DNA from 2 places in the Miniphocaeibacter halophilus genome. Region 1 is predicted to be linked to the other one. Evidence: predicted binding sites of a transcription regulator. Region 1 holds the regulator's gene; the other holds the start of a gene.
What was found. The regulator HrcA, encoded in region 1, represses chaperone genes, less so after heat shock. The targets are predictions, from matches to a motif close to ATTAGCACTCNATANTATNGAGTGCTAAT.
Positions count from the first base shown of each region.

Region 2: JFY71_RS09090 (co-chaperone GroES) is a predicted target of HrcA. The motif match lies at 2,388-2,416, and genes of this name have one in related genera.

Region 1 is NZ_CP066744.1:2,038,231-2,054,068, forward strand. Features, by position in the region: gene JFY71_RS10175 (histidine triad nucleotide-binding protein) at 1-197, opposite strand, end outside; gene mtaB (tRNA (N(6)-L-threonylcarbamoyladenosine(37)-C(2))-methylthiotransferase MtaB) at 213-1,511, opposite strand; gene JFY71_RS10185 (RsmE family RNA methyltransferase) at 1,515-2,243, opposite strand; partial or broken gene prmA (50S ribosomal protein L11 methyltransferase) at 2,236-3,170, opposite strand; gene dnaJ (molecular chaperone DnaJ) at 3,157-4,296, opposite strand; gene dnaK (molecular chaperone DnaK) at 4,420-6,240, opposite strand; gene JFY71_RS10205 (nucleotide exchange factor GrpE) at 6,258-6,794, opposite strand; gene hrcA (heat-inducible transcriptional repressor HrcA) at 6,807-7,841, opposite strand; gene hemW (radical SAM family heme chaperone HemW) at 7,925-9,070, opposite strand; gene lepA (translation elongation factor 4) at 9,108-10,916, opposite strand; gene lepB (signal peptidase I) at 10,932-11,474, opposite strand; gene lepB (signal peptidase I) at 11,490-12,026, opposite strand; gene rpsT (30S ribosomal protein S20) at 12,149-12,412, shown strand; gene holA (DNA polymerase III subunit delta) at 12,465-13,448, opposite strand; gene JFY71_RS10245 (DNA internalization-related competence protein ComEC/Rec2) at 13,417-15,807, opposite strand.
Region 2 is NZ_CP066744.1:1,820,544-1,836,381, reverse strand. Features, by position in the region: gene JFY71_RS09105 (hypothetical protein) at 1-267, shown strand, start outside; tRNA gene JFY71_RS09100 (tRNA-Trp) at 246-320, opposite strand; gene groL (chaperonin GroEL) at 427-2,058, opposite strand; gene JFY71_RS09090 (co-chaperone GroES) at 2,077-2,355, opposite strand; gene trhA (PAQR family membrane homeostasis protein TrhA) at 2,568-3,200, shown strand; gene ligA (NAD-dependent DNA ligase LigA) at 3,327-5,321, opposite strand; gene JFY71_RS09075 (ATP-dependent helicase) at 5,321-7,522, opposite strand; gene JFY71_RS09070 (undecaprenyl-diphosphate phosphatase) at 7,678-8,499, opposite strand; gene JFY71_RS09065 (ABC transporter substrate-binding protein) at 8,561-9,598, opposite strand; gene JFY71_RS09060 (ABC transporter permease) at 9,618-10,400, opposite strand; gene JFY71_RS09055 (ABC transporter permease) at 10,394-11,218, opposite strand; gene potA (spermidine/putrescine ABC transporter ATP-binding protein) at 11,219-12,256, opposite strand; gene JFY71_RS09045 (cupin domain-containing protein) at 12,265-12,804, opposite strand; gene JFY71_RS09040 (hypothetical protein) at 12,964-13,602, opposite strand; gene JFY71_RS09035 (TPM domain-containing protein) at 13,702-14,502, opposite strand; gene JFY71_RS09030 (LemA family protein) at 14,511-15,071, opposite strand; gene thiI (tRNA uracil 4-sulfurtransferase ThiI) at 15,083-15,838, opposite strand, start outside.

The DNA of each region.
Region 1 (15,838 bases):
ACCATCATAATATGTGCAATAATATCAACATTAGAACTATCGATATAATTTGCAGATGCTATATGTTTTTTTGGAATAACCAAAAAATGAGTAGGTGCTTGAGGATTTAAATCGTTAAAAGCAATTATTTTATCATCTTCATAAATAATATCGGAATCTATTTCCTTATTTGCAATTTTACAAAAAATACAATCCATTAATTTCACCTCCTATTAGTTAATTATACCAAAAACTCCCTCATCTTGTATATCGGTAATTTTAGTTTTTACTATTTTATTTATAAATTCTTTATTATAATTTGTAGATACTCTAATATAGTTAGTAGAATAACCACTAATTATTTTATTGTCAGTTTTTTCTTCAAAAAGAACTTCTAAATCTTTTCCAATGAATTCCTTCAAAAAATTGTTAGTAAGTTTTTTTGATTCTTCAATTAAAGTAGAACTCCTTAATTTTTTTATATTTCCATCTACTTGATTTTTCATTTTAGAAGCCTTAGTACCACTTCTTGGTGAATATTTAAATACATGAATTTTTGAAAAAGCAACTTTATTAACAAATTTTAAGGTATCTTGAAAATCTTCCTCGGTTTCATTTGGAAAACCAACAATTATATCTGTAGTAATTCCTGCATCAGGAAAATATTTGCGAATCAATTCAACTTTTTCTAGGTATTCTTTTGTATCATATTTTCTATTCATAAGTTTAAGGATTTTATCTGACCCGCTTTGTAATGATAAATGAAAATGATCACAGAATTTATTTGTATTTTTAACTCTGCTCAAAAAATCATCATTTATGATTCTAGGTTCCAAAGAGCTTAATCTTATTCGTTTTATATTATTAATTGTTGCTATTTTTTCAATAACATCAACTAGTGAAACATTGGATTTTAAATCTAATCCGTAAGAAGCAACATGTATACCAGTTAATATAATTTCTTTAAAGTCATTTTTTGACAATAATAGAGCTTCTTCATATATTTCATTTAAATCTCTAGAACGTATTGGCCCTCTTGCATAGGGAATAATACAATAAGAGCAAAATTGACTACATCCCTCTTGAATTTTTATATAGGCCCTAGTCATATGATTTTGCTTAGTAATGGATAAGGATTCAAAATCTTTATTATTTTTAATATCTTCAACTTTATTGACTATACTATTTGTTTTAATTGCTTCTTCACAATACTCAACAATACTAGAGCGATTCTTTGTTCCTAAAATTACATTAATACCATCTATGGCTAAAACCTCTTCTGTACTAACTTGTGAATAGCATCCAACAGCTGCGATTATAGCCTTAGGATTTTTACTTTTAGCTTTTGATATAAATTGTCTTGATTTCCGGTCGCTTAAATTTGTAACTGTACAAGTATTTATTACATAAATATCACACACTTCATCATTTTCTGATATTTTATAACCTTTATTATTAAATAATTCCATCATTGCTTCGGTTTCGTATTGATTAACTTTACAACCTAAAGTCAAAAAACTTACTTTTTTCATAAATCACCTATTCATATCTCCTATTTCATATTGTAATATTGATAACATAGTTATAGGAGCAGTTTCTGTTCTTAAAATTCTTTTTCCTAAAGATATTGTTTTAAATCCCTTATTTTCCAAACATAAAACTTCACTACTATCAAATCCACCTTCAGGACCTATTATAATTTTAATGTTCTTGACCTTGGAACTTTTTAAAATATCCTTTAAATCATAATTTTCTGAAGATTCATATGCTAATAATCCTAACTCATTTTTTTCTAAAGTAATATCAGATAAATTTATTGGTGAATATACTTTAGGAATGTAGTTTCTATGAGATTGAGAAGCAGCATGTTTGGAAATTTTATTAAATCTAATTAATTTTTTCTCAATATTTTTACTATTTAATTTAACTATAACCCTATTAGTTATTATCGGAATTATTCTATAAACACCTAATTCTACCGATTTTTGTATAATTAAATCAAATTTATCAGATTTTGTTAACCCTTGATAAAGATGAATGTTTAAAGTTTCTTCCTTTAACTTTTTAATAGAAGAAATATTTGCTATAATTCTATTTTTTTCTATAGTTGAAACCTTAGAAATATATAGATTTTCATTAATAACAATTTCTAGTTCTTCATCTTTTTTCATACGTAGTACGTTTTTTAAATGATGAAAGTCCTCTCCATCTATTAAAATATTATTATTGTTAACATCCTCAATATTTCTAAAAATTCTATGCATTATACTCAGCTAGGATACAAACCCACTCTCCTTTACTAGTAGTGTCTATTATACTGAAATTATGTTCTTTCAGTTTAGATATTATAAAATCCGATTTTTCTTTAATTATTCCAGAAGTAATTATTAAACCATTTTTATTAATTAGTTTTTCTACCGATGGTATTAATTCAACTATTACATTTGGAAGAATGTTGGCAATAAAAATATCGTATTTGTTATTTATTGTATTAAGTAAATCACCTTCAAAGACAGAAATAATATTATCTGTATTATTTGAAAGAGAATTCTCCCTTGTAGTTTTTACACTAATTGGATCTATATCAATTGCTGAAACTTTTATTGAACCAAGTTTTGCAGCAACTATTGACAAAATTCCTGAGCCACATCCAACATCACAAACTCTTTTATTTAGCAGGTCTATACTTTGTAATTTTTCAATACATAAATAGGTACTTTCATGAGTTCCTGTTCCAAAGGCCATTCCAGGATCAATATTTATAACTATATCATCTTCTTTAGGTGTGAATTTTTCCCATGAAGGTTTAATAATTATTTTTTACCTATTCTAAATGGTTTGTAAAATTTTTTCCATTCTTCAGACCAATCTTTATCTTCTATTTTTTTATCAATATAAAACTCTATTAATTTATTTATATTTTTTATGGAATTTTCTAATTCCTTTATTTCATTTTTATCATGTTCAGATTCAGATAAATATAATTTAATAGTTATAAATTTAGATTTAGGAATTAAATTGTCTTGTAGTTCAACCCAATATGGTTTGGTCTTCTTTATTTCATCCATAGTCCTATAATCAATTATTTCAAAAGTTGAAATATCATAATCATATAAAATAGAATATACAATATCTTCAAATTCTTTAGGTAGATTAATTATAATTTCAAACCACTTGTTATTTTCCAACATCGAATTTATCCTTTATTTTATCAAAAATACTTTTTTTACCCTTGCTTTCCCTATAATCTTCATCAGTTATGTTAGAAAATTCTAACAATAAATCCTTTTGTTTACTATTTAATTTAGTAGGAGTTATTATTTGTACATCAAAATATAGGTCACCACGTTCATTGTTTTTCCTATTTAAAATTTGTACTCCTTTGTTCTTCAACTTGAATCTTGTTCCAGTTTGTGTTCCGGCAGGAATTTCAAACTCTTCAATTCCCTTTAACAAAGGTACATCAATTTTCGCACCTAAAGCTGCTTGAGTAAAAGATATAGGTAATTTAAAGTAAATATCATATCCTGAACGTTGGAAGAATTCGTGAGGTTTTACATCTAAAACTAAATATAAATCTCCGTCAGGACCACCATTTACCCCAGCGTTTCCTTCACCTCGTAAATTAATTACAGAATCATTATCTACACCAGCAGGTATTTTAATTTTTAAAGATTTATTTGTACGTATTTGTCCCTTGCCTTTACATTTATGACATTTCTTTTCTATTATTTCACCTGTTCCATGACATTTATCACAAGTGGCAGTTCTAACAAATGTACCAAATGCCGATTGTTGAGTATATCTTACCTGACCTGTTCCATGACATTTATCACAAATTTTTTTGCTAGTACCCTTTTCAGCACCTGTCCCGTTACATTCATCACATGTTTCCATTTTTCTAACAGATATTTCTTTTTCTACTCCAAATACAGCTTCTTCAAAAGTCAAATGTATTTTTTGCTGTATATCTGAACCCTTTTGTGGAGCGTTAGGATTTCTAGTTTTCCTTGAAAAACCTCCACCAAATATATCAAAAATATCTCCAAATAAATCTGAAAAATCCATTGTAAAGTCATTAGGTCCCATTCCACCATTTGTAAAGGCAGCTTCACCATACATATCATATTTGGATTTTTTTTCTTCATCGCTTAAAACCTCATATGCGAAATTAATCTCTTTAAATTTTTCTTGAGCTTCATCATCGTCTGGATTTAAATCTGGATGATATTTCTTAGCTAATTTCCTATATGATTTTTTTATCTCTTCTTTTGAAGAGTTTCTATCTATTTCTAAGATTTCATATAAATCTCTCATTAATACACCAACCTCAAAATATCTTTCTTAAATATTCTACTAAAAATATAAATATATTCAATACATTAATAAAGGCTCATGAAAACATGAGCCTTTATTAATGTAACAATATTATCTATAATACTACTTATCTTCTTCATCATCAACTACTTCATAATCTGCATCAACAACATCGTCTTCAGGATTTTGTTGAGTTGTATCTTGAGCACCTTGTTGGCTATAAAGTTTTTCTGACATTTTATAAAGTTCTTGAGTTAATTCTTCGGTTTTGCTTTTTATTGTTTCAGCATCATCACCAGAAACTACATCTCTTAAATCTTTTATTTTATTATTTACACTTTCAACTTCATCAGCTGAAACTTTATCACCTAGGTCTTTAATTGTTTTTTCTGTTTGATAAATAACAGATTCAGCATTATTTTTGCTTTCAATTAATTCTTTTTTCTTTCTATCTTCTTCTGCAAATTTTTCAGCATCATTTACTTTTTGTTGAATTTCTTCATCAGTAAGTTTAGTAGAAGAAGAAATTGTCATTTTTTGTTCTTTTCCAGATCCTAAATCCTTTGCTGTTACATTTACAATTCCATTAGCGTCAATATCAAATGTAACTTCAATTTGTGGCACTCCTCTTGGTGCAGCTGGTATATCAGCTAAAGTAAATTTGCCAAGTAGAGTATTGTCTGCTGCCATTTCTCTTTCACCTTGAAGAACAACAATTTCTACATTTGTTTGTCCATCAGCCGCTGTAGTAAATACTTGACTTTTTTTAGTTGGAATAGTTGTATTTCTTTCTATTAACTTAGTTGTAACTCCACCTAGAGTTTCAATACCTAATGATAAAGGAGTTACGTCTAGTAATAGTAAATCTTTTACTTCACCACTTAAAACTCCACCTTGAATAGCAGCACCCATTGCCACACATTCATCTGGGTTTATATCCTTTTGAGGATCTTTACCAATTAACTTTTTAACGGATTCTTGTACTGCAGGTATCCTAGTAGATCCACCAACTAAGAGAACTGATTGAATATCACTTGCGGAAAGACCTGCATCCTTCAATGCTTCTTTAACAGGAATTGTAGTTTTTTCTACTAAGCCAGAAGTTAAATCTTCAAATTTGGATCTGCTTAAATCCATATTTAAATGAGCTGGCACTCCGTTTATGGCTGTAATAAATGGTAAGTTAATATTTGAACTTAAAGTTGAAGATAATTCTTTTTTAGCTTTTTCAGCAGCGTCTTTTAATCTTTGTAAAGAAGTCGGATCTTGTCTTAAATCAATTCCATTTTCTTTTTTGAATTCATCTGCTAAATAATCGATAATTATGTTGTCAAAATCATCTCCACCAAGTTTATTATTACCTCTAGTAGCTAGTACTTCAAAAACTCCATCCCCTACTTCTAGTATGGAAACATCAAAAGTACCTCCACCTAAATCATATACCATAATTTTATGTTGGTCATGGTCTTTATCCATTCCATATGCTAATGCTGCAGCAGTAGGCTCGTTTATAATTCTTTTTACATTTAAACCTGCAATTTTTCCTGCATCTTTTGTAGCTTGTCTTTGGCTATCTGTAAAATAAGCTGGAACTGTTATTACAGCTTCAGTAATAGTTTCTCCTAAATAACTTTCAGCATCTGTTTTTAATTTTTGTAATATCATAGCAGAAATTTCTTCTGGTGTATAATTTTTTCCATCAACATCAACTTTAAAATCTGTTCCCATATGTGTCTTAATAGAAGAAATTGTTCTACTTGGATTAGTTATTGCTTGTCTTTTAGCAGTTTCTCCAACTAATCTTTCTCCATCCTTTGTAAAAGCTACTACTGAAGGGGTTGTTCTATTACCTTCTACATTTGGAATTATTGTAGAAGTACCTCCTTCCATTACAGCTACTGCAGAGTTTGTTGTACCTAAGTCTATACCAATAATTTTTCCCATAATTATATCCTCCTAAATTATTCACTAACTTTGACCATACTAGGTCTTATAATTTTTCCATTTAACTTGTAACCTTTTTGTAGAGTATCTATAATATAACCCGACTCTACCTCATCATTTTTTTCAACTAATATAGCTTGATGAACATTGTGATCAAATAATGTATCTTTTGATTCTATTTCCTCAAGTCCTTCTCTTTTTAGTATTTCTTTAAAATTATCTAAGATAATTTTAATACCTTCAGAAAATTCATCTTCTTGTATTTTATTTTCATAAGCTCTTTCCAAATCATCAACAATAGGAAGTAATTTCATAATTAACCCTTCATTTGCTAAAGAAATAGATTGAGATTTTTCTTTTTCTATTCTTTTTTTAAAGTTTATAAAATCTGCCTGTAATATTGTCAATGAATTTTTAAGACTTTCATTTTCTTCAAGTAATTCATTTTCATTAGATTCAATTTCATCTGAATTTTCCTCATTGTTAGGTAAATTTTCTTTATTTTCATCAGATTCAAAAGTTTCATTAGTTTTTTTATCTTTATTTTTAGCCACTTTATCACCTCTTTAATCTATCATATTAACTATTTTCCAAGATATATTATAAAGAGTCACTATTGTGTTTTTATAATCCATCCTTAATGGTCCAATAACCCCTATTTTCCCTATATAGTAATTATTTAAAAATAGATTGGTTAATATTAGACTATTTTCATTTAAAATAGGTATTCCTATTTCCGATCCTATATACACTTCAACGTGTTCTTCTATAGTCTTATCTAGAAGTGTAATGATGTTTTCTTTTTTATCCATAAACTGAAAAAAGTTTTTAACTTTTTCTAAATCATTATATTCTGGTAAATTAAAAATATTTGTTAAACCATATATTTTTGTTTTAATATTACCAAAATTAGTAAATTCAATTTTTAAAATTCTAAAAATATTTTGCAATAAATCAAAATAATTATTTAATTTTTGAATTATTTCTGTAAATTCTTCTTCAAAATCTTCTACAGTTAAACTGTTTTTTATTAAATGGTTTAATAAAAAATTGATTTTTTTAAGATCTTCATTTGAAATATTATTTCTAAGATTAAAAATTGAACTATTAACTTCTCCATTTTTTAAAACCATTAACAAGACATAATCGTATTTACTGATTTTTAGTATTTCTACATGATATATTCCAATACTATATGGTCTTTCTAAAGAAGTTATTACAACATTATTAGTCATAGAGGATAATATTTCTGCAGCTGAATTAACAAGTTGTTCAACATCTATATTCAAATCGCTTCGTTTTACTTTTAGTGCAGTATTGGAAGAATTGGTAAATTGTTCTCTAAAACTCGTTAACGCTTCTTCAACGTATAGCTTATATCCCATTTCAGAAGGTATTCTTCCGGAAGAAGCATGAGATTTTTTTAGTAATTCTAAATCTTCTAAATCACTCATTTCATTTCTAATAGTAGCTGCACTTACACCTAGATTAGAATTTTTAGATATTGTTCTTGAACCTACAGGTTCAGGATGTAATAAATATTCCTCTATAATATAATATAAAATATTTTTTTTCCTAATATCCAAGTCTTTATAGTTCATTTAACTCAGCCCTATTCTTTATTAGCACTACTTGATGTCGAGTGCTAATATTATAATAGTATTAATATTTAAATTTGTCAATACTAAATACTAATATCAGTAAAAAATTTATTAGAAATATTAAAACCCTCCTCTGTAAATGATAAATTATCATTTTTTAAATTCAATAAATTTAAACTAATATATTCTTCTATTATATTTTTATTTTTTTCCATAAAATTATAATTAAATTCAGTATTTAATTCCTTTAACGACACTCCATCAACAAGACGCATATTCATAATAATTTTTTCAAAGATTTTATTTTCTCTAGTTAGATTTTCTTTTTCGAGAATGGGAATAATATTTTTATCAATTTTATTCTTATAATCTTTATATCTATATTCATTTGTATATCTATAATTATTAATATAGCCAGAGGCTCCAATACCAAATCCCAAATATTCATTTACATTCCAATATTTTAAATTATGTTTTGATTCAAACCCTTCTATTGCAAAATTTGAAATTTCATATTGTTTTAAATTCATTTTATCTAATGAAGAAATAATTTCTTTGTAAAAATTTCTATTTTCATCTTCAGTTGGTAATATTAATTTATTTTCTTTATATAATTTATTAAACCTGGTATTTTTTTCTATTATTAAATCGTAATAGGAAATATGATTAGGAGAAACTTCCTTTATAATTTTCAAATCATTTTTTATGTCACGTAGCTTTTGTTTTGGAAGTCCCATTATTAAATCAAGACTTAAATTTTCAAATCCTGATTCTCTTATTATTTTTATATCATTTAATATTGTTTTAGAGTTGTGATTTCTTCCTAAAGTTTTTAAAATGCTATCGTTAAAAGTTTGAACTCCTAAAGAAATTCTATTTATTCCAGAATTAAGGTAATCTTCTAATTTTAATTTATCTAAAGTATCTGGATTTGTTTCAATAGTAAATTCAATATTATCTTTAATAAAAAAAGTTTTTTTCAACAGTGATATTAAATTTATAATATATTTAGAGTTTACAAAGGAAGGAGTACCTCCACCAAAATAAATACTATCTATTTCATAATCCTTTAAGTTTTTAAATTTTTCTTTATACATATCTATTTCTTTTCCTAATAAGGAAAAATATTCATCAATTCTTTTTTCTTGGTAAGGCATCGTAATAAAATCACAATAATAACATTTTTCTTTGCAAAAAGGAATATGGATATAAATACCTAATTTTTTCATTTTTCCTCCAAAAAAATCTCATAGCAATGCTATGAGATTAATCTTCATCATATTTCAATACAGACAAGAAGGCTTGTTGTGGAACTTCAACTGAACCGATCTGTCTCATTCTTTTCTTTCCTTCTTTTTGTTTTTCTAATAATTTTCTTTTACGAGAAATATCTCCACCATAACATTTTGCTAGAACATCTTTTCTTAATGCTCTTACTGTTTCCCTAGCTATTATTTTAGAACCTATTGAAGCTTGAATAGGAATTGCAAATTGATGACGAGGTATTTCTTCTTTAAGTCTCTCAACAATAATCCTAGCCCTTTCATAGGCTTTTTCACTATGAACAATCAATGAAAAGGCATCTACAAGTTCTCCGTTAATTAATATATCTAATTTTACTAATTCAGAAACTTCATAACCCTTTAATTCATAGTCCAATGATGCGTATCCTTTTGTTTTTGATTTTAAGGCATCAAAAAAGTCATAAATAACCTCATTTAAAGGTAAAGTGTAGTTTATATTTACTCTTTTTTCATCTAAATACTCCATATTTATAAAAGTACCACGTTTATTTTGGCATAATTCCATTATTACACCAACATAATCTTTTGGAGCCATAATATTTGCATCTACTATTGGTTCTTCCATATACTCTATTTCAGTAGGTTCTGGAAGATTACTTGGATTTTGTATATTTAACATTTCTCCAGTTTTTGTAGTAACTTTATAAATAACAGATGGTGCAGTAGTTATAATATTAAGATCAAATTCTCTTTCTAATCGTTCTTGAATTATTTCCATATGTAATAATCCTAAGAAACCACATCTAAAACCAAACCCAAGGGCTACAGATGATTCTGGTTCAAAAGTTAATGATGCATCGTTAACCTGTAATTTTTCCAATGCTTCTCGAATAGCTGTAAATTCCTCACCCTCAGCAGGATATATACCACAATATACCATAGGAGTTACTTTTTTATAGCCAGGCAAAGCTTCATCAGTTGGATTGTCAGCATCGGTAATAGTATCACCAACTCTTGAGTCTTCTACATTTTTAATACTAGCTACAACGTATCCTACATCTCCTGCTATAATCTTATCGGTTACTACACTAGAATGAGCAGTATAACCAACTTCCGTTACTTCAAATTCTTTTCCCGTAGACATCATTTTAATATTCATACCTGGTTTTATTACACCTTCAAAAACTCTAACATATGAGATTACGCCCTTATATGAATCATAATATGAATCAAAAATTAAAGCTTTTAGTGGATTAGAATCATTTCCTTCTGGTGCTGGTATATTATTTACTATATCCTCTAAAACATCTACTATATTAATTCCTTCCTTAGCTGAAATTTCAGGGATATTAGAAGCATCTAATCCTATAATTTCCTCTATTTCATTTTTAGCATATTCAATATCGGCAGAAGGTAAATCAATTTTATTAATTACAGGAAGAATTTCTAAATCTTGGTCAATGGCTAAATATACATTTGCCAATGTTTGAGCTTCCACTCCTTGTGTTGCATCTACAATTAAGACAGCTCCTTCACAAGCAGCTAAACTTCTAGATACCTCATAGTTAAAATCAACATGACCAGGAGTATCAATTAAATTTAATATATATTCTTCACCATCTAAAGACTTATAAAATAGTTTTACAGCCTTTAATTTTATTGTAATACCTCTTTCTCTTTCTAAGTCCATGCTATCTAATACTTGACTTTCCATTTCTCGTTTAGTTAACATTCCTGTTTCTTCAATTAACCTATCAGCCAAAGTGGACTTACCGTGATCAATATGTGCAATTATTGAAAAATTTCTTATATTTGATTTTTTTATATTCATTAAATCTCCTACTAACTAATTAATATTTAAACTTCCAAATTTATTGAAAGGATAAAATCTAAAAAAAGCAATACCTACTATTGAATTTTTTTTAATTGGTCCAAAAGCCCTACTATCTTCACTTTTTGGTCTATTGTCGCCTAATACAAAAACTTCATCTTCCTGTATTTCCCAATAATATTCAGATTTTATTTTTGTTTCTCCTTTGGTACTTGTATAATTTTCATCAAGTAAATTTTGATTTACATATACCCTGTTTTCTATAATCTCTACAATATCACCTTCTAAAGCAATAACTCTTTTTATATAATTTTCATCATTTTTATTATAGGGATTATGGAATTCTACAATATCGCCATATTCTATATTATCTACTAAAAAACTTATTTTATTAATTAATAATCTATCATTTGTTTTTAGAGTAGGTTCCATACTTGAACCCTTTACTATAGTTAAACTTAGAACAAAAGTGTTTATTAGTATAGCTAGGGCCAATGTAAAGACAATAAGGAAAATCCATTCTAAAAATTCGGATTTTTCTTTGTTATTTTTATTCATAAAATTCACCGTAAATTATTTTAATAATCCTATTTTTGAAAAAGGATAGAATCTAAAAAAAGCTATTCCAACTATAGAATCTTTTTTTATTGGTCCAAAGGCACGACTGTCATTGCTGTTTGGCCTATTATCTCCTAATACAAAAACCTCATCTTTTTCTATTTCCCAATAAGATTCTGCTCCAAATGTTGTAAAACCATTTTCAGTACTGGTATAATTTTCATTTAAAGGTTGGTTATTAACATAGACAATATTATTTTTTATTTCTACCGTATCACCTTCTGTGGCGATTACTCTTTTTATAAAGTCTTCTTTTTCATTATTCGGATTATGAAACTCAACTATGTCTCCGTATTCTAAATCATCAATCATAAAACTTATTCTATTTACAAGTAGCCTATCATTTGTTTTTAAAGTAGGTTCCATACTTGAACCATTTACTAAAGTAGAACTTAAAATGAAATATCTAATAATTAAAGCTAGAACTATTGCTACAATAATCATAATAATCCATTCAAAAAACTCAGATTTAACTTTTTTTGTATTATTCATTCTTACACTCCTACATTAAGTACATATTTAAAATAAATCCATTAATAATTATAACATAAATTCTCTTGATTTTTGTTTTTTGCTATTATATAATAACAATGTTATGTTTAGGAGGTGAAATTATGGCAAATATTAAATCAGCAATTAAAAGAATTGATGTTACTAAAAGACAGACCTTAGAAAATAAAGCAAGAAAATCTGAAATTAAAACTTATGTTAAAAAATTTGAAGATGCTATTTCTTCTGATGATTTTGATGAAGCAAAAAGCTTATTAAAAGTTATAGATAAAAAATTAAAGAAGGCTACTTCAAAAAATGTTCTTCATAAAAATACAGCTTCTAGACAATTAAGTAAACTTTCAAAAAAATTGAATTCATCTAAATAGGTTTTGTTGAGATAATGTAAAAGGATCCATTACATTATCTCTTTTTTTGTAATTATCTTAATAAATTTATCATATAATTTTCTACTATATAGTTAGGGTTAACAGATGTAGATTTTAATAGTACTTCGGTTTTGTAAGAATTATGGATTCCTAATTTTAAAGTGTCATATTTCCATCGATTTATAATAGCTTTAAGCTTTTTAATTTCAAAATTTGAAATAGAAAAATTTTTACTAATATTTTGTTCAGTTAAATTTAGCCTTGTACTTTCCTTTATAATTAGAATATTTCTAATTAGTCTAACTATCATATAGAAAATCCTAAAAGGATCATTTGAATTAATAAGTAATTCATTATAAATTCTTATTGAATCAGATATGTTTTTTGTAGAAATAGCATCTGTTAATTTAAAAATATTATTTTCAAAGGAATTTGTAAAAACATCATCTATTATCTCCTTATTAATTTTTACTTTAATATTTTTTAATTTCTCTAATTCATTATTAACATTATATAAATTTTTATTAAAATCTTTATTTAAATATGCAGTTTTATCAATTATATAGTCAATGGTATTCAAATTATAATCTAGGGAATTTTGTGTAAAAAATTCTTTTATATAATTTTTTAGCTCCGAATAATTTAGTTTTTTAAACTGTTTTAAGCTTCCTACCTTTTTTATTTTTTTAAAGAATTTTCCTTTAAATGGTTTATCTAAATAAGAATTTATAATTATATTGTTATAGTTTGAAATAGTATCAATATAGTCATGTAACTTATTTATAAATTCAGAATTCGTTGAAATACCTTTTTTACTTGTGTCTAAATCATCAATAATAATTATTTTATTTTCATCAAAAAGTGGCAAAGTTTCTAATGTATTTAAAATAGAATCAAATTTCAATTTTTTAGATTCAAATTTAATTAAATTAAAATCTAAAAAATCCTTAATTAGAGTTTTATTAATTATTTCTTCATTATATTTATCGATTAAAAACTTTTCTTCACCATAAATTAAGTATATATTTTTTTTCATATGTCATCCTACTATAATAATTTTTTAAAATTAAAACTAAGGCTAGTCCATATATAGTGTATATTAAAATAACAGAATTTGAAATATTGTATTTTAAAATCTCACTATATTTGTAAATTTTATAACCATCCTTATAAAAATCTGTTATTATAATTCCATCATTATCGGTTCTTTTTATATTTACATTGTTTTCTTTGTATTTTTTTATGACCTCATCATTTGGTAAATTGTATATGTTGTTTTTCCCAACAGACAATAGTGCTATTCTTGGGTTTACAGTATTTATAAACTCTGTACTAGAGCTTGTTTTTGAACCATGATGTGGAATTTTTAATATATCACTTTTTAAATTGTTATCAAGTATATTTTTCTCCACTTCCTCTATTGTATCACCAGTGAGGAGAATTGTATTATTATTAATTTTCATTTTAAATATTAAGGATTTACTATTTTCATCTCCTACTTGATTATTAGGGCTAATTACTTGTATTTCAATATCTTCAAATTTAATGATTTCATTATTATTTAATTCAAAGTATAAAACATTATCAATTTCATATTTGTTTTTTAAAATATCTAAACCATTATTTCTTCCATAGACAGGTATTTCACCAAAATTATCTAATAAAAGTTTAATATTTCCTGCATGATCTTCATCAAAATGGGATATGAAAATAGCATCAATATTTTTGATTTTTTTATATTTTAAAAAATTTATTAATCTATTACCTGATTTGTCATATTCTTTAAAAACAGAGCCGCCAGTATCAAATAATATATTATAATTTTTTGTTTCAAGTAAAAAACAATCACCTTGCCCTATATTGATCATATTAAATCTTAAGGGAGTTAGAAAATTTGTACAATAAAATAATAAAATTATATGAATGGGAATAAGTTTTATTAAAATATTTAGGATTATTTTACTATTTCTTTTCAAATAATAATAATTTTTATACATAATTAATATTAAAACAATAATCATATATATTGAAATAATATTGTACAGATTTAAATATATACCATTATTAAATTTTTCGAAAAGATTATTTATTCCTAGTAAACAATAGGTTGAAATATTATATAAAAAATCTATTATTAATTTTAAAATTGTACTTATCAAGGGTAAAAAGTTAACAAGCATATATATAACAGATATATTAATTATGATTGTTAAAATCGGTATAGCTATAATATTTCCAAGGAAAAAAGCTATAGAAAAGTTTTTAAAGTAATATAATTGTAATGGTATTATTAATATATTAATAGCTAAGGTTATATAAAAAAGATTTAGAATACTTCCATTAGCATAATTTTTATTTTTTAACAAAGGATATATTATTGCAATTCCTAAAACTGATAAAAATGAAAACTGAAATCCTAAATCAAATATACTCCAAGGATTAATAAGTAATATTAATATTGCCGATATAGAAATTGTTTTAATTTGAACTTTAGGCCTCATAGATACACTAGATATAAAGTCAATAAATAGGAATATGAAGGCTCTTATAGCTGAAATAGGAAATCCTATTAATAAACAATATAAAAATATTAAAAATAATGATAAAATTCTTTTAGTATTTTTATTAATAATAATAAAATTCAAACAAAACATTAAAAGTGACTGAAGTATGACTATATGTAGGCCACTAACAGACAAAATATGCATTATTCCTAAATTTTTGTACATATTAGTATATTCTTCTGACAGAAAATTATTTCCCGTAAAAACTGAATATAGGAAGTCTTTACTATTGGAATCTAATTTAGATAAAATTTTGTTAACTTTTGTAAAAAAACAATCTCTAGCTGTAAGTAATATATTGCTACTTCGACCAATTACTTGTAAGTCCTTTGTATATGAGTAATAAAAAATATTATTAGATATTAAGTAATTATAATAATTAAATTCACCAGGGTTAAAATTTTCAATTGGAACATATATTTGATCTATAAATTTAATTTTATCTCCTACGGATAGCTTGTTGTTTTCTCCATTATAATATACAATTATATCTTCAATTTTTATATTGGAATCCAAGGCAACATTTGTAATAATAAGAGTTGTTTTATTATCATCTTTTTTCAAGTTTTTTATATCACCGGAGACTGTATAATAATTACCATCTAAAGTAGGATTTATTTTGTTTAATGTATTATTAAAGTTAAATATTGTAACTGTTGTTAATATTAAGGCTAATCCTAAATAATTTATATTTTTATTTTTTATTAGAAATAAAAAAGTCCCTAAAAATAAAAATATAATTAAATGATTTTTGGGGAAGTTAAAAATTTTATTTAAAATTATTCCAATAAATAATATTATAGCTATAATAACAGATGGATATTTTCTCATAATGCACCTTTATAATAAATATTACTATTAT
Region 2 (15,838 bases), 220 kb from region 1:
GAGTTGGAAAAGAAAGAACAAGCTCTTAAAACTCAAATTAGTACCGCAGAGATAAAAATAAATGCAAAATATTCCGATGATGAAATAAAAGAGTTTTTAATGAAGCACAAAAGATTTGAAGATTTCTCAAGACAGGATAAGAAAAAGATTTTACAATTATTTATAAATAAAATTGTTGTTTATCCTGAAAATGTAGAAATCCACCTAAATCTTATTGACTTAGATGGATTTAAACTACATAATAATGGCAGGGACAAGAGGATTTGAACCCCTGACATCCGGTTTTGGAGACCGACGTTCTACCACTGAACTATGCCCCTTAATAATACTTTATTAGTATAGTATATTATTTTTTTTATGTCAACTATATTTCATATTTAAAATTATAACTTAGGAAAAGCACCAAAGTGCTTTCCCTAGTTATTATTACATATATCCCATTCCGCCTGGCATTCCACCACCAGCTGCTGCCACTGGGTCTTCTTCTGTTACATCTGCTACAGCTGCTTCTGTAGTTAATAACATAGCTGCAACTGATGAAGCATTTTGTAATGCTGATCTTGTTACTTTTGTAGGGTCAACAATACCTGCTTCAATCATATTTACATACTCTTCTTTATAAGCATCAAAGCCCATTCCTTTTTCTGATGCCTTTACTTTTTCTACTATTACAGAACCTTCTAAGCCTGCATTAATAGCTATTTGTTTTAATGGTTCTTCTAAAGCTTTTAAAATAATATTAACGCCTGTTTTTTCATCACTTTCAACTGTATCTAATAATGTTTCTATTTTATCAAGTACATTTATATATGCTGTACCACCACCAGAAACTATACCTTCTTCAACTGCTGCTCTAGTAGCTGCTAAAGCATCTTCTAAACGTAATTTTCTTTCTTTTAATTCTGTTTCTGTTGCAGCTCCTACTTGAATTACAGCAACTCCACCAGATAATTTTGCCAAACGTTCTTGAAGTTTTTCAGTATCAAATTCTGATTCTGTATTTTCAATTTGTTTTTTAATTTGTGAAACTCTATCTTTTATAGCTGAATCTTCACCAGCTCCGTCAACTATTACTGTATTTTCTTTTGAAACATTAACTTTTCTAGCAGATCCTAACATATCGATAGTTACATCTGAAAGTTCATAACCTAAATCTTCACTAATTACTTCAGTATTTGTTAAAATTGCTATATCAGCTAGCATTTCTTTTCTTCTATCGCCAAAACCAGGAGCCTTTACTGCTACACAATTAAATGTACCTCTTAATTTATTTATAACTAAGGTTGTCATAGCTTCGCCTTCTACATCATCTGCTATGATTAATAAAGGTTTACTTGCCTTAACTACTTCTTCTAAAACAGGAAGAATGTCTTGAATATTTGTAATTTTTTTATCGGTAACTAAAATTAATGGATCTTCTAATTCTGCTTCCATTTTATCTGTATCAGTTACCATGTAAGGTGAAACATATCCTCTGTCAAATTGCATACCTTCTACAACTTCTAATGTAGTTCCCATGCTTTTTGATTCTTCTACTGTTATAACTCCATCTTTTCCAACTTTTTCCATAGCTTCTGCTATCATTTGTCCAACTTGGTCATCTGCAGCGGATATTGCACCTACTTGAGCAATGGACTCACTAGTTTCAACCGGAATTGAAATATTTTTTATTTCTTCTACTGCTTTATCAACAGCTTTTTTTATACCTTTTTGTAAAACCATTGGATTTGCACCGGCTGCTAAATTCTTAATACCTTCTCTAATAATAGCTTGAGCTAATAAAGTTGCAGTTGTTGTACCATCACCGGCAACATCATTTGTTTTTGTAGCTACTTCTTTAACTAATTGAGCTCCCATATTTTCGTATGGATCTTCTAATTCTACTTCCCTAGCAATAGTAACCCCATCATTTGTAATTAGCGGTGATCCAAATTGTTTGTCTAATACAACATTTCTTCCCTTTGGACCTAATGTAACTTTCACTGTATCAGATAATTTATTAACACCATCAATTAAACCATTTCTAGCGTCAACACCAAATTTAATTTCTTTAGCCATTTATATTCTCCTCCTTATTTACTCAACAATTGCAAGAACGTCTTCTAACTTTACTATTATATATTCTTCGTCATCTAATTTTACTTCTGTTCCTGAATATTTTGAATAAATTACTTTATCTCCAACATTAATTTTTATATTATTTTCATTATTTTCAATAGCTTTAGAAACAGCTACAACTTCAGCTACTTGTGGTTTTTCTTTAGCTGAACTAGGCAAAACGATGCCTGAACTTGTTTTTTCTTCAACTTCTACCATTTTAACTACTATTCTCTCACCTATTGGTTTAAGTATCATTTAAAAAGCCTCCTTAAATTATTAGTTATCGTATTAGCACTCGTTATTATTGACTGCTAATAATTACTATTATATAATAACCCATTTGAAAAATTTTTTCAAGTATTTTTACTTTATATTGAATAAATATTTGATGACTAAATAGAATAGTGTTATCATTTATTAACAAGCAGTAACTATGTTTCAAATTTAAATTTCAGAAAGGATAAAAAATGAAGGACAGTACAAAAATTGAAATTGCAAATGCCATAACCCATGGAATAGGTGTTATTCTAGGAATAATATTTCTATTATTGTTGGTTATCCCTAGTGCAAAAGAAGGAAATACTTTAAAAGTAACAGCCTTTTCCATTTATGGTGCTTGCTTTATAACCATGTTTTTAAGTAGCACTATTTACCATTCTATTACAAATGAGAAAGCAAAAAAAATTTTGAGAGTTTTAGATCACTCCTCGATATATCTTTTTATAGCAGGTACATATGTTCCAATTATTCTTTTGGTTTTAGAAGGACCTTTAAGAATAATTTTACTAGTTCTAATTTCGATTTTAGCACTTACCGGAATATTTTATAAAATTTTCACTTATGGAAAATATGATAAATATAAAAGATTATCTACTATTTTATATATAGCTATGGGGTGGATTGCTGTATTCTTTATTAAACCTATTATTAATTCAACTTCACCTATGTTTTTCTTTTGGATTCTCTTAGGTGGATTATTGTATAGCGGTGGTACTTATTTCTATAAAAGCGACTCAAAATATGCTCATGTTATTTGGCATTTATTTGTTTTAGCTGCTGCTATTACTCAATTTATTGCAATTTATTTCTATTTATTATAGTTTTTTTTTAATTTATTGTATTGCAGTGGACTTCTCCCAATCTAAACTTCATTTTTCTTGGAAAGTCCTTGCATTTTCTACTATTAAAGTTATTTCAAATAAACAAAAAGACTAATCTTTTTTTGATTAGTCTTTTATAAATTCTTCCAAATCATCTTCATATATTATTTGTACACCTAGTTCTTGTGCTTTTGTAAGCTTACTTCCCGGGTCCGTCCCAACTATAACAAAATCTGTATTTTTAGAAACTGAAGAGCCTGTTTTCGCACCTTTTTCTTTAAATATTTTCTCTAGATCCTTTCTTTTATATTTTTCAAAGGAACCGGTAATTACTATTCTTTTTTCATTGAATTTTTCACTTGATACAATAGATTTTTCTTTTGGATTTTCAATTTTTATTCCCTTTGATAATAAACTTCTTATTCCATTTACTATTTCTTCATCATGAAAAAATTCTACAATTGCCTCTGCAGTAATTTCACCTATATCATCAACCTCTGTTAATTCTTCTACAGTTGCTTTTGATAGATTTGAAAATTCTTTAAATTTTTTAGCTAAATCTTCGCTAGTCTTTATTCCTACATTAGGTATTCCAATAGCATATATGAAATTTTCCAATTTTACATCTTTGCTTTTTTCAATAGCTGTAAGTAAATTATTTGTTTTCTTTTCTTTGAAACCTGGAATTTTTAAAAGATTATCTGCTGTTAAATCATATATTTGAGAAATTTGTCTAACATTTAAAATATCCAACATCTTCTCTATGGTTTTTTCACTTAAACCATCGATGTTCATCGCATCTCTTGAAGCAAAATGAACAAGTCTACTAACTAATTGAGGTTCGCAACTCATAGAGTTTGGACAGAATATATGAACTCCGTCTTTTATTAAATCCGTATGACAATAAGGGCATTTTGTAGGTAATTCAATAGGAGTAGTTTCCCTGCCGTCATCTATAACTCCTAATATTTCCGGTATAACATCATTTGAACGTCTAATAAGCACCCTTGAATTTAATTCTACTTTTTTTCTCAATATATCATCATAATTATTTAAGGTCGCTCTTTGAACTGTTACATCACCAATTTCTACTGGTTCCAGTATTGCTGATGGAGTAACTTTTCCAGTTCTTCCTACATTCCAAACTACATCTTTTAAGATTGTACTAACTTCTTCAGGTGCAAATTTATATGCTATTGCCCATCTTGGAAATTTATTAGTATATCCTAATACTTCTCTGGTTTTTAAATCGTTTATTTTTATAACGGCACCGTCTGTTAATATGTCAATGGTTTTTCTGTATTCATCTATATAGTTAATTGTTTCTTCTATTTCTTCTAAATTTTTTGCTATTCTAAAAAATTTATTAACTTTAAATTTATTTTCTTTTATAAAGTCAACCATTTCTAATTGACTTGAAAATTCTTTTCCTTCAATGTATCCAATATTGTAAAAAAATGCTGTTAAGTGTCTTTTTTCAGTTTCTTTTGGATTTAAATTTCTTAAAGCACCTGCTGCTGCATTTCGTGCATTTTTTAATTGTATTTCATTGTTTTTATTATAATTATCAAGTTCGGACAAGGGCATTAACCCTTCTCCCTGTACTTCCATAAGCCCTTTAAAGTCTATTTCTAAAGGAACTGATCTAATAGTTTTAACTTGAGGTAAAATCTCCTCTCCTACAGTTCCATTGCCCCTAGTAGCTGCCATTTGAAGTTTTCCGTTATTATAAGTTAAATTAATTGTTAGACCATCAAACTTTAACTCTATAATATATTTTAATTCCGGTAGTTTATCCTCATTTATGGCGTTATAATTACTTACCATTTTCTCACATCTAACTACCCAATCGTTCAATTCACCAAAAGTTTGAGCTTTATCTAGACTATATAGGGGATTTATATGATTATGCTTTACAAATCCTTCTAAAAGCACCTCCCCTACTCTTTGAGTAGGAGAAGTGTCTTTTACATACCCTGTTTCTTTTTCTAATGCTACTAATTCGTCATATAATTCATCATATTCACTATCTGAAACAATAGGTTCATCTAAAGTGTAATAATGATAATTAAGTTCTGTAACTCTTTTTATTAATTCTTCTATTCTAGATATTTTATCCATTATAAAATCTCCAAAGGTGCTAAATTTTTATTTAATCTTTTTATACCCTTTCCGTCAAAAGAAATTACTAGTTCATCTCCATCACTTTTTTCTGTTATGGACACTATTGTACCAATGCCAAAAGATTTGTGTTTTACCTTCTGTCCCATTTTTAAGTCAATTCCTTCTAAGGTCTTCTTAGTTTGTTTTGGCTTTTTGTAAAATGGCTCTCTTAAATCATCAGCCATACTTTCAACAGATGAAGAATAACTCTCTCTAAAATTAGTATCAACTATAACCTTTGGTTTTTCTTCAAAAATATTATCTTTCATTTCATCAATAAACCTCGATTCCTCCTTAATTATAGTTTTTCCAAACACCCTTCTTGAACTGGAGCTTGTAATAAACAATTTTTCCTCTGCCCTAGTAACTGCAACATAACATAATCTTCTTTCCTCTTCAAGTCCATCTCTTTCATAAATAGATCTTTCACTAGGAAATAACCCTTCTTCCATACCAGTTAGAAAAACAATTTTATATTCCAGTCCCTTTGCAGCATGGACCGTCATTAAACTTACACCCTTTCCTTCTTCATCGGTTTTGTCTACATCGGACAATAAACTGACTGAAGCCAAATAATCCTCTAGGGAAGGAGCTTCTGCATTTTTTTCATAATCCATAATAGCAGTAATAAATGAGCCTAGGTTTTCTATTCTGGTTTTATCCTCTCGTAATTTTGATGCCTTTAGCATACTTAAATATTCAGACTTTTCTAAAACCAATTCTACAAATTCTGAAACAGAATAATTGTTTATTTGTTCTTTCAAGTTTTCCATCATAAATAAAAAAGACCTTAATTTTGCAGCTGTACCTTGTGCAACCATGTGAAGTATGTCTCTTTTAATTAATTCATATATGGAAATTCCAAGATTGCTGGCTTCTGTCTCCAACTTTCCAATTGTAGCGTCCCCAATTCCTCTTTTTGGATAATTTATAATTCTTTTTAAGGAAATATTATCATCCTGGTTAATTATAATTTTTAAATAGGCTATTAAATCTTTTATTTCTTTTCTATCGTAGAATTTTAGTCCACCAACTACATGGTAGTTTATACCTTCTCTTAATAATGTTTCCTCAAAAATACGAGATTGAGAATTTGTTCTATATAAAATAGCCATGTCTTCAAATTTATAATGATTATATTTTAAATGTTCAATCCAATTTGTAACAACAATTGCCTCTTCTAAGTCCGAACCTACTCTTTTATATATTACATCTTCACCTTCATCGTTTTCGGTCCATAAATCCTTGTCTTTTCTTTCTTCATTATTTTTAATTACAGAATTTGCAACTTTTAAAATCTTCTTTGTTGACCTATAATTTTGTTCAAGCAAAATAATTTTTGCATCTGTAAAGTCTTTTTCAAAGTTTAAAATATTTGTAATATCCGCTCCACGCCATCCATAAATAGATTGGTCACCATCGCCTACTACGCAAATATTGTTATTGTTTTTTGTTAAAAAACGAATTAGATTATATTGACTTTTATTTGTATCTTGGTATTCATCAACAAAAACATATTTAAACCTACCTGAATATTTTTTTGCAATATCCGGGCAAGTTTCAAATAATTCTAAAGTTTTTAAAATCAAATCATCAAAATCTAAAGAATTGTATAGTTTTGTTTTTTTCCCATATTCTTCAAATATTTCACCAAATACTTTAAGTTGAGGATTGTCCTTGTATATATTATCTAAGTATTCCCTACCTTCTCCAATATTTTTCGTATTACTTAATACCGATAAAAAGGCGTTAATTGGAAATTCTTTAACATCTAAGTTTTTTTCTCTTAAAATTTCCTTAACTAATGAAATTTGGTCTGCCCTGTCGTAAATTGTAAAATTGGATGTATATCCTATATGGGTTATTTCTCTTCTTAATATTCTTGTACAAATGGAATGAAAGGTTCCAATCCACATATCCGATACATCATATCCTAATAAGTTTTCAACTCTATTTTTCATTTCCGATGCTGCTTTATTAGTAAAGGTAATTGCTAATATTTCATATTTATTGCAAAGTCCTTGTTCTAAAATATATGCAATTCTAGTAGTCAAAACTTTTGTTTTTCCACTACCGGCTCCTGCTAGTACCAATAAAGGTCCTTCTGTATTTATAACAGCTTCTCTCTGTTTTGTATTTAAATTATCTAATAAATTCATTACTACTCCCATTTTTAATCAAAAAAATAAGGCCTAAAAAGGCTTATTTTCAAAATATATTAGCAAAAATCTCGCTTCTTTCTATTTATTATTATACCATATATCGATTTTAAAATAATAGAATATAAGAAAAAAAGAGGTAATTTTATAACCTCTTATTGTAATACTGTAAAGTATAATATAACTAAAATACCTAAAGCTATTCTATACCAACCGAATATTTTAAAATCATGTTTTTTAACATAGCTTATTAAAAATTTAATAGTTGCTATTGATACTATAAATGATACTAATGAAGCTACTAAAAGTAAGGTAATTTCAAATCCTGTAAATGCAAATCCAAATTTTAATAATTTAATAAAACTTGCACCAAACATAACCGGAATTGCTAAGAAGAAGGTAAATTCCGCTGCTATTGTTCTAGATAATCCAATGGAAATACCACCAAGAATTGTTGCACCAGACCTAGATACGCCCGGAAATATTCCCGCTATCATTTGAAAAACACCTATTATTATTGCAGCCTTGTATGTAATATCATTAATAGAATTAATTTTAGCAGTTTTTTCTGTATTTCTGTTTTCAACTAATATAAATAATACACCTACTATTATTAATGCTAAAGCTATTGGAATAGGTTTATGAAATAATTCCTCAAATTTATCATCAAATGGAATAATTAAGGCTGCCGGTAAACAAGCAATGACAATTTTTATCCACATTATAATTTTATTTTTATTAACTAGAATCTTTCCTTCCTTTTTTCTAAAGGGAAAAATCTTATTCCAATATATTACTACTACAGCTAAAATTGCTCCTAATTGTATTACTACTGTAAACATGGACATAAATTGTTCTGAAACATTCATCTTTAAAAACTCATCGACTAGAATTATATGTCCTGTTGAACTAATTGGTAACCACTCTGTAATACCTTCTACAATACCAAGTATAATTGCTTTTAAAATTTCTATCATATTTCACCTCTCATACATTTTTACATTATACAACAAAAAGAGCCTTTTGGCTCTTTTTTTTCTAAAAATCTGCTGCTTTAACTTCAGCCCAAATTTCACTATATACAGAATTTATATCCCTTGGATTTTTAAATATCTCCAATTTCCCTAAAGTTGATAGGTCTGGATATGCTACTTGACTGTTTTGTATTTCTTCATCCAATAATTTTACTGCCTCTGTATTCGGTGAAGAATATCCTATATATTCAGCAATTTTTGCTGCATTTTTCGGTTCTAATATATAGTTAATAAATTTCTCTGCATTTTTTACATTTTTAGCATTTTTCGGAATTGCCATAGCATCAAACCATAAATTTGTGCCTTCTTTCGGCACCACATATTTTAAATCCGGATTTTCCGACATAGCATCCATAGCATCACCGGAATAAGCCGGCGCTAAAGCAGCTTCATTATTAACCATTTGTCCCTTCATCTCATCTACTAAATAAGCTCTTACAATTGGTTTTTGCTTAATTAAATCCTTCTTTGCAATTTCTAATTCCTTAAGATTTCTACTATTCATAGAAAACCCATTTTTTATTAAAGCTATTCCTATTGAGTCCCTAGTAGAATCCATCATTATTATTTTATGTGCATATTTTTTATTCCATAATATTTCCCAAGAATCAACCTTATCATCAACTAATTTTTCATTATAGAGAATTCCTACTGTTCCCCAAAAATAAGGTATAGAATACTTTTGTTCCGGATCATACTCCATATTTAAATATTCTTTGCCAATATTTTTAATATTTGGTATATTGGCCATATTTATAGGTTGAATCATATCTTCTTCTATTAATCTTTCAACCATGTAATCAGAAGGAAAAATCAAATCATAAGTTGAACCGCCTTCTTTTATTTTCATATACATATCTTCATTTTGGGTAAATTGCTCGTAAATTACCTTTATACCCGTATCCTCTTCAAAGGATTTTAATACAGATTCATCAATATATTCTCCCCAGTTGTAGACATAGACCTTTTCCCCTTTTATCGTTTTATTATTACAACCGGACAATAAAAAAACAGATAGTATTAGTATAATTAGAATTTTTATATTTTTCAAAGAACACCTCCTATAAATTTTTTTCATCTTCAGGGTCTTTTGAAGTTTTATATACTATAAATAAAAGTATTAAAATTGCTAAAAACATTAAAGTTGATAAGGCATTAATTGCAGGATTGATTCCCCTTCTCGCCATTGAATATACCGTTACGGAAAGCGTATTAAAGCCATTTCCCGTAGTAAAATACGATACAACAAAATCATCTAAGGATAAGGTAAAGGCAAGAACCGCTCCTGAAATAATGCCGGTTTTAATTTCCGGAATTATTATTTTTCTAAAAGTATAAAAGGGAGTTGCTCCTAAGTCCATTGCAGCTTCCGGTAAAGATTTACTCATTTGTTTTAATTTAGGTAATATAGTTAAAACAACATAGGGTGTTGTAAACATTATATGGGACAATAAAACGGTTATAAATCCATTTTCCATTGAAACCAATCTAAATAAAACCATAACAGATACTGCTGTAACAATATCGGGATTTAACACAGGAATATAATTTACATTTAATACTAGGGATTTCTTCCAATTTTTCATATAGTATATTCCTATTGCTGCCATAGTACCTAAGGCAGTGGCTACTAATGTTGCTAATATTGCTATTATTATAGTATTGGAAAAGGAAGATAATATTTCCTCATTTTTAAATAATTCTTCATACCATTTTAATGTAAAGCCACTCCAGGTAGTTTTTAATTTAGAATTATTAAAAGAAAAAATCATTAGGAAAATTATTGGTGCATATAGAAATAAAAAAACTAAAAATATATAAAGATTCTTTAATTTTTTTACCATAATCCACCTCCTGTTTTTTCTTCACTACTATCGAATTTATTGGTAATCATCATAATTATTAAAATTATAGCCATTAGTACCATACTAATTGCTGAACCATAATTCCAGTCCCCTACTACTCTAAATTGATTTTCTATAACATTACCAATTAAGTTTATTTTATTACCACCTAGTAGAGCTGAAATCTCAAATGTTGATATTGCCGGAATAAATACCATTGTAATTCCGGTTATTACTCCCGGTAAACTCATAGGAAAAATAATTTTCCAAAATGTTTGCATCTGTGTTGCTCCTAAATCTGCAGACGCTTCTAATAGTGAATTGTCAATTTTTTCAATTACAGTATAAATCGGCAAAATCATAAAGGGTAAGAAATTATAAACCATTCCAACAATAATAGCTCCCTTGGTATAAATTAAATTTAAGGGCTCCATTCCAAATAAACCTAAAAAATTATTTATAATTCCATTTGTAGCTAAAATATTCATCCAAGCATAGGTTCTTAATAAGAAATTCATCCACATAGGCAAAATAACAAGTAAAATCATAATAGATCTTTTTCTTAAAGATAATTTTGAAATCCAATATGCCATAGGATATCCAATTATTAAACATACTATTGTACATACAAAGGCAATTTTTATTGAATTATAAAAAACTCTTAAATTGATTGATTTGAAAAATTTTATAAAATTATCTAAGGTAAAACCTGCTATTTCACCGGATTTTAATGCATAATATAAAACCATAATTATTGGAATAATAATAAATATAGAAATCCAAATAATATATGGATAGGCTAATTTTCTAAATCTCATTTACATTACCTTCCTCATTATATGAATATTTTCCGGAGTAATTATCATACCTATTTTATCTCCTACATTTTTAGATAATGTTGACTGTACCAAATATTTAAATCCATCTACATCTATATTCATTTCATAATGAACACCTTTAAATACAATAGATTCAACAACACCAACTAACATTCCCCTATCTTCCGGAACTAATTCAATATCTTCAGGTCTAACAACTACATCAACTTTTTCATTTTTATTAAAACCACTATCTACACATTTAAATTCATAATCTGAAAATGTTACTAGATAATCCTTATTCATTATTCCATCAATTATATTACTCTCTCCAATAAAGTCTGCAACAAAAGCATTTTCCGGTTCGTTATAAATATCTATTGGACTACCGATTTGCTGAATTATCCCCTTATTTAAAACAACAATTTTATCACTCATACTTAGGGCTTCCTCTTGATCATGAGTTACATATATAAATGTAATACCGATTCTCTGTTGGATATTTTTTAATTCAACTTGCATATCCTGTCTTAATTTTAAATCTAAGGCACCTAAAGGTTCATCTAATAGTAAAACTTTAGGTTCATTTACTAAAGCTCTGGCTATAGCAACTCTTTGTTGCTGTCCACCACTTAAGGCCTCTATATTTCTTTTTTCAAATCCTGATAAATTCACTAACCTTAACATTTCAGAGACTTTCTTGTCTATTTCCTTTTTATGCATTTTTCTTATTTTTAATCCAAAAGCAATATTTTCATAAACATTCATATTTGGAAATAAAGCATATTTTTGAAAAACAGTATTTATATTTCTCTCATAGGGAGGTATATTACTAATATTTTTTCCTTCAAAAATCACTTCTCCACTATCCGGTGTTGTAAATCCTGCTATAATTCTTAAAGTAGTTGTCTTGCCACAGCCACTAGGACCTAATAAGGTTAAAAACTCCCCTTGTTTTATATTCAAATTTAAATTATCTAATATTAAATCATCATCAAATTTCTTTGAAATATTTTTTAACTCAATAGTATTATTCATAATACCTCCTAAAAATTTGGTGGATTTGTAATCCAAATCAATTTTGCTTTCTTTTTATTATCGTTAACAATAACCCTTGTTTTATCAGCTTTTGTATAAAAACATTCCCCTTCTTTTACAATATATTCCTTATTGTTTAATAAAAGTTTTATCTGTCCTTCCAAAACATAGCCGAACTCCTCTCCTTCATTAGGAGAATAAGTCTTACTTTTACCCTTTGGCTCTATTTCTAAAATTATTGGTTCCATATTATTCTTTTGTGCGTTTGGAACCACCCATTTAATTAAACTTAAATTTTCATCATCTATATTTTCAATATAATCATCCTTTGAAAATACAATTTGTTCTTCTACTTCCTCTTTAAAAAACTCTGACATATTAGTGCCTAAAGCTTCCAATATTACAAAAAGAGAATCTACTGAAGGTGAAGTTAAATCCCTTTCTACTTGAGATATAAAACCCTTCGTTAACTCCGCCCTTTCTGCTAATTCCTCTTGGGTTAAATTTAGTAAAACTCTTCTATTTTTTATTTTTTCTCCAATTTCCATAACAACCCCACCTTAATACATTAAACAATTTGTATAATTTATTAAATTACAAGAATATTATAGCAATAAAAGAATTTTTTGCAACAGTTTTTTAAATTTATTACTTAATATATTAAACTTCCCTATAAGAAAAAAATATTACAAATAAGAAGACTTTTCTTATTTGTAATATTTTTTCAATTTGGAATTTTTTGACCTTCTTCTAGTTTTAGGACTAACACTATTGGCAAGGTCTTGAACATATTTTACAACTTGCTCTTTTTTATCTATTTTCCCATAGAAAGTTTCAAAAAACCTTATAAGGTCAAATTTTAATTGTTCTTTTTGTTTTTCATTGTATGTCCAAATGTTATCTATATTCAAATAAATATCTGTAAGTCTTTCAATATATTTATCATTAACTTTTGAAATCCTAGTAATATTTTTTATAAATACCTGGGAGGTTTTAAAATATTCATCATTAATATGAGAGAAGTATTCCTCTGCTATTTCTTCAAAAAGATTATTTTCATCAACGGAAATTAAATTTGCTATTAATGTTGAACCTATATTTCTATGGTTATAATCCCTACTTTTTATTAAAGAATAAAAATTCTTCCAATACTTATAAAATAATTTCGGATTTTCTAAACTAGCCTTATTTAATATTTCATAACAATCCAAAATAATTTTAATATCCGAACTACCTAACAGTTCCTTTACAATCCTATCCCTTAATTTTTCATCCTCTTGTACTTCTTTTACAAAATTTTCTAAATTATAATCATCTTTTTTAAATTCATCAATTATTTCTATCATATTCTATCCTTTAATTCTCGTTTTCAAACTATAATAATTAAAATTTTAATAAAACAATATTAAAAGGCAAATATATTTAAAATATACTTGCCTAAACCTTTAAAAACTTCTTCCGGCTCCTCCACCACCAGATGAGCCTCCTCCTCCGGAGAATCCTCCACCGGAACCTCTGCCACCAGAGCCTCCAAATCCTCCAAATCCACCGTAATAACCACCACGGTAGTATCTTCTTCTACTTCCACCACTAGGACCATTAAAATTATTGCTACCAAATATAGAGCTAATAACTATTATTACAATAATTATTCCAATAATCTTGCCTACAGAAAAATTATCTTCTGAGGTTTTTTCCAAGTCTTCTACATAGTCTGAGTAATTTCCTTCTATTTCAATATTATATTCCTGTATTACCTGGGAAACAACTGCATTAAATCCTTCTTTAAGGCCTTCATCAAAGGAAGATTTATCGTCTCTGTCAAAATGTGAAAGCATATATTCATCTATTATACGACCAACTTTCGCATCATTTAATATTCCTTCTAAACCATATCCCACTTCTATTCTAACTTGGTATTTATCATCTAAGGGTTCATAAGCCAGTAAAATTAATACTCCATTATTTTCTTCCTTGTCACCTATACCAAATTTTCTATACATCTGTAATGCATAGTCTTCACTAGGCGTTCCCTCTAAATCATCTATAGTAGCCACTACTATTTGCGCTTTAGTCTTTCCTTCAATTTCTATATTTGTATTCATTATATGTTTTTTAGTACTATCAGAAATAACCTTCATTTCATCATATACATAAAAATCACTAGTAGGATTGGGAATAGCAAAAGATACATTGCTAATAAAAATAGTTAATAGTGTTACTAATAGAACTAATTTCTTTTTCATAAAAAATCCTAGTCGAAATTAACTTCCGGTGCGTCTTGAGCTGATTCTGGAGCTTCAAAATATTCAGCCTTTTCAAAACCCATTATTCCGGCTATTAATGATGTAGGAAATCTTCTTACTTTGGCATTATATGTTTTTACGACAGCATTGTAGTCTTTTCTTGCTACAGCTATTCTATTTTCCGTTCCAGCTAACTCGTCTTGTAAACCAAGAAAATTTTGATTAGCCTTTAAATCCGGATAAGCCTCAACTGCTATATTAATTGCTCTAGTTAAATTTTCATTAGCCTGTGCTAATTCTTCCGGTGAATTCGCCTTATCAATTCCTGCTCTTGCTTCAGTAATATTTGTTAGAGTCTCTTCCTCATGAGTGGCATAGCCTTTAACTGTATTAACTAAACTCGGTATTAAATCGGCCCTTCTTTGAACCGCCGTTTGAACATCTGCATAGGAATTATTTACATTTTCATCTAAGCTTACTAAATTATTATATGGTCCAATAAACATTAACCCTATTCCTGCAATTATAACCAAAATAATAATTATCGGTGCTAAAAATTTCTTTTTCATCGTTTTTCTCCTTATTCTTCTATTTTAAATATTTCCATATTTTCTATTGCTTCATCTACTAATTTATCTACATCTAAATTCTTTTCACTTGCTTGTATATCTCTTAATCTAGGTTTTGTTACAGGCCTTCTTGGTAAAAATACCGTACAACAATCTTCAAAAGGTAAAATGGAAGTTTCATAGGTTCCTATTTCTCTGGATATTTCTATTATTTCCGTTTTGTCCATTGCAATTAACGGTCTTAGTATCGGCATTTCCACAGCTTGATTAATTACTGAAACCCCTTGAATTGTCTGGCTTGCAACTTGACCTAGACTTTCACCTGTAATTAAGGCGTCATATTCATATTTTTGTGATAATTTTTCACCTATTCTCATCATAAACCTACGAGAAAGAATAGTCATTTCCCTTTCCCTACATTTTTCATTAATCTCTTTTTGAATTGGTAATAAATTAATACTGTACATGGTAATTTTACCTGTATAATAAGATAACAGTTTTGCTAAATCCTTTACTTTTTCTACAGATCTATCTGAAGTAAAAGGATAGCTATGAAAATGTAATGCTGAAATTTCTACTCCTCTTTTAGCAAGTAAAAAACCTGCAACAGGGCTATCTATTCCTCCAGATAAAAGTAAAAGACCTCTTCCAGAACTTCCTATAGGCAAACCTCCCCAGCCTTTAGTTCTGTCTGAATAAATATATACATTTTGTTTTACATCAACATATATCTTAAAGTCCGGATTGTGAACATCTACTTTTAATAA